Regions from separate parts of the Evansella sp. AB-rgal1 genome, predicted to be linked through region 2. Evidence: riboswitches for the same ligand, from Rfam matches in the RefSeq annotation. Region 2 holds a riboswitch; the other holds the start of a gene.
What was found. A riboswitch is a leader RNA that binds a small molecule or an ion and turns the genes downstream of it on or off. The one in region 2 is predicted to bind S-adenosylmethionine.
Positions count from the first base shown of each region.

Region 1 (2,208 bases), on a different contig from region 2:
TCTTGAAAATGTAAATGGGTATCAAGAAATACAACCCTCGCATTCGGCTTTACTTTGCTAATTAAATCTAGTAGAACAATTGCTTCTGCTCCGAAGCTACATGCATAGGTTAAGTCATCCTTAAACGTTGCGTATGCCCATTTCAACACTCCTATGGAATCCTTTTTCGCCAATAAATCATTGGTTTGGCTATAGACAAAGTCTTTCGTTGTTTCATAGGATAATTGTTGTGTCTCAATTCCCATGACTTAAATTCCCCCTCCTTGATCATGTACAGATCGTCTTTCCTCTTTAATTGATTGATAAAGGCTAATGGATCCAAACGTAGTAACAAAAATGCTGATAACAATCACAATAATGTATGGGTTTGGATGTAAAACCAGATGAATTAAACTATAGGAAACTACCAATGACATCACTGGCGAGACGATCCACACCTTAATAATTTTCTTAATCACTGTTTTTTGCCATAACTGAAATCCATTTTCAGCTGTACCAACACCTACAATGGCTGACGTTGTTGCTTGGGTTAACGGCACCGGTATTCCAAATATGGAAGCTGCAATCACTAATGATGCTCCTGTTCCTGACACTGCTGTACCTTGAAGCATGGAAAGTGATGTAATTTTCTTCCCATTTGTCTCAAGAACTCTTCCTCCAAGTAGGATAGCTCCTATTGCAAGAAAAATTGCACCTAGGTAAATACCTCGAGTTTCATGCATAATGCCAGCACCAATAAGAGGACCGATTGCGTTTGCCACATTATTCATACCAGCTGAAAATGCCTCTAGAAACCCAGTTAGGATTAACAGGAATACAAGCCATTTTCTCCATTTCCCTTCCCCTTTCAGTTGGGGCCATCGTTTTTCCATAATGATTATTACTTTTCCTGCAACAAATGCTATAAGAAATGCTGCGAATGGGATGATGAGCCAAAACGATATGATATATATAACGTTATTGACATAAAGCGCTTGAAAGGCAATTCCCACTCCTACAATCGAACCGATGGTTACTTCACTAGTAGAAAGAGGTATTCCAATAACATTTGCTATAAACAAAGTAAGTGTAGCGCCTATTAAGATTACAAGTACTATCTCAACTGTTAAAATGCTGGTAGGAATAATTCCTCCCCCAATAGTCTTAACAACCTCACCACTTCCAATGACAGCACCTAAAAATGCTCCTAAACCTACTAAACTTAATGCTAGTTTTTTATTCTTAATTGCTCCACTTCCGTATACTGGCCCCATAGTTGCTGCCGCACCACTTGCTCCGATGTTCATTGCGAAAAATAAAGCGATTGCGATTGCTAAGTAAATTAACACGTTGATACACCCACCTTCTTTGTTGGTTAAAACTATGTAAGTCTACTATTCTTGTAATTCTTATCAAAATACTCGGAATTAAGATAATAAAAATTGTCCTTCCATACAGGAAGTTGACAAGTTGTTTAAGACGGATGTCAAACCCCTTATCTATCAGTTACTTCAAACTCTGCTGGATGTAACAGGTATTTAAAAGAATCAATGCTTGATGATGCATCATTGGGGTAAACCCCCTCCTCTTCTCTGGATAAGAGTTACTATATGTAAATTTTACTGTTTTGTTCTTTTTTTATAATTTTTTTTAAATTACTGTTTAGTATAATTTCATTTCTTGAACATTCAATTTCATTCATTATAATTCCTATCGGTTTTTACGTCAATGAAATTTTTACTAAATATTCTTTTTTTTCGAACAACATTCCCTCGTCATAATCAATCAACACAAATCTTCACTCCCCTCCTTATCATAAAGCTCACGAGATAAGAGAACTATCTCCTCCTTTTAATGAAACAAAGCTACCTATTTTAGAATAGGTAGCTTTGTTTTTTATATTATTATTTACCCTTGTAAAATACCTTCTCTAGGTGTTACTCCAAAAGCGGAAGCTAAAGCTATTAAATCTTTATCCGTAATCACCTGTTTTACTCCACCTTGATGAGAATGAATGATTGTATAAATTTGTGCTGCTTTCTCTACCGTTTCAATTAATCCGAAAGTTTCATCCATCGTAGTTCCAGCTCCAAATATACCGTGCTGTGGCCAGATAACTACACGATAATCAATCATTTTCTCCGCTGTTTTCTCCCCAATCAAGTCCGTTCCAGGAACCATCCATGGTAATAACGCCACTCCATCTGGAAAAACAACAACACATTCCGT
Region 1 covers NZ_JBGUAU010000011.1:164,734-166,941, reverse strand. The annotation lists gene ACERII_RS11435 (phosphoadenylyl-sulfate reductase) at 1-245, opposite strand, end outside; gene ACERII_RS11430 (sulfate permease) at 249-1,328, opposite strand; SAM riboswitch class I at 1,472-1,582, opposite strand; gene rhaD (rhamnulose-1-phosphate aldolase) at 1,888-2,208, opposite strand, start outside.
Region 1: another riboswitch for S-adenosylmethionine. It lies ahead of ACERII_RS11430 (sulfate permease); the one in region 2 lies ahead of ACERII_RS07440 (MetQ/NlpA family ABC transporter substrate-binding protein).

Region 2 (2,208 bases):
AAAAATGGGGAGAAATCTCTTGCTTTTATCTCATCGCTCGCGAAAAAATATAGTGTCAATGTCGTTGCTGGATCTATTGCTAAAGAATCAATGGATGGAGTTACAAATACAATGTTCGTAGTGAACCGAAATGGAGAGCTTCAAAAAGAATATAGTAAAGCACATCTATTCCGACTAATGAACGAAGAAAAGTTTTTACTAGAAGGAAATAGTGATGGAATGTTCACTTTGGACAATCAGTTATGTGCCGGAGTTATCTGTTATGATATTCGTTTCCCAGAATGGATTCGCACCCATATGCTAGATAATACAAAGGTTCTTTTTGTTGTTGCAGAATGGCCAAAACCACGAATTGACCATTGGCGTGCACTTTTAATTAGTCGTGCCATAGAAAATCAATGTTACGTTGTAGGATGTAATCGAGTGGGTTCTGATCCGAATAATGAATTTGGAGGCAATTCTATTATCATCGGCCCGTGGGGGCAAATTATAGCGGAAGCTGCAAATGAAGAAACAATTGTTCATGGTGATGTGGACCTCGAAGAAGTAGATGAAGTAAGAAAGACAATACCAATTTTTACTGATAGAAGAACAGATCTATATCGACTGTGAGTAGTAAAATGTAGTGTAAATAGTAAGGTTTTCCATATGAAACGCTTACAAAAACTTTTTATATTATTTTATCAAAAAACCTTTGACAGATGAAATATACATGTTGTAAAGTAAGAGTCAGATTAATTAACAAACAATCACATACAAATCACTCTTATCAAGAGAGGTGGAGGGACTGGCCCTTTGAAACCTCGGCAACAGACTTTTACAGTCATTGTGCCAACTCCAGCAAGCGATAGCTTGATAGATAAGAAGAGTCGTTTATTTAGCGATCAAACCTCTTCTTATATATTTATAGAAGAGGTTTTTTTATATAACATTTCTTGGGTAGAGATTGTAATTTGTAAGAGTTGATATGTTTAATTCCAAGTTTATCTATTGGAAATATTTGAGTTTAAAAAAGTGGAAAAAACAAAAAGAAGCGAATGGTAAACAGGAATAACAGCAATAAAATGCTGATTACCAATATAACGAAAAAAATAATTATACAAAAAGGGGTTTAATAAAATGAAAAAATTACTTACATTATTCACATTGTCATTACTAGTAGCAGTTTTAGCTGCTTGTGGGGGAACATCTCAAGGTCAAGAATTACCAGAAGATGAATTAACAATTGGGGTTACAGCAGGACCACACGAGCAAATCATGGAAAAAGTTGCTGAAGTAGCTGCAGAACAAGGATTAACGATTAATATTGAAGTTTTCACAGAATATGTTATGCCTAACGTTGCGTTAGCAGAGGGAGACCTAGATGTAAACAGCTTCCAACACCTTCCGTATTTAGACAATTTCAAAACTGATCGTAATTTAGATTTAGTTGAGGTAGCTACAACAGTTAACTTCCCAATGGGTCTTTACTCTTCAGGGCTATCTGATGTTTCTGAGCTTCAACCTGGTGATAAAGTTGGTTTACCAAATGATCCAACAAACGGAGCTCGTGCTTTAATCTTGTTTGAAACAGCTGGACTTATTACATTAGATCCAGACGCTGGTGTTACAGCTTCACCTCTTGATATTGTAGAAAATCCTTTTGAATTAGAATTTATTGAACTAGAAGCTTCTCAAATCCCTCGTCAATTAGATGAGTTAGCGGCAGCAGCAATTAACACAAACTTTGCAATAGAGCATGGTTTTGTACCAACTGAAGATTCTATTTTCATTGAGCCAAGTGATTCTCCATGGGTGAATGTAATTGCGGTTCGAACAGAAAACAAAGACGATGCAGTAGTAGCAAAATTAATTGAAATTTATCAATCGGAAGAAGTAAAGCAATTTATTGCTGAAACATTTAAAGGTTCTGTAGTTGCTTCTTGGTAATAAAAATAAAAGTCGAATGTCTCTCAAAAATGAGGGACATTCTGTTTTATTTTTATTTTAAAATAATATTAGTTTATGGTTTATAAGATACTTTCCTATAGTGAGGAGCTAAAGAAATGATTCAGTTAAAAAATATATCGAAATCGTTCAGTTCGAAAAAAAATGAAGAAGTTATTGCCTTAAAAGATGTTTCCCTTGAAGTGAAGAAAGGTGAAATTTTTGGCGTAATTGGATATAGCGGTGCAGGTAAAAGTACGTTAGTACGCTGTGTTAATTTAC
Region 2 covers NZ_JBGUAU010000007.1:69,730-71,937, reverse strand. The annotation lists gene ACERII_RS07445 (carbon-nitrogen family hydrolase) at 1-612, shown strand, start outside; SAM riboswitch class I at 764-866, shown strand; gene ACERII_RS07440 (MetQ/NlpA family ABC transporter substrate-binding protein) at 1,120-1,929, shown strand; gene ACERII_RS07435 (methionine ABC transporter ATP-binding protein) at 2,046-2,208, shown strand, end outside.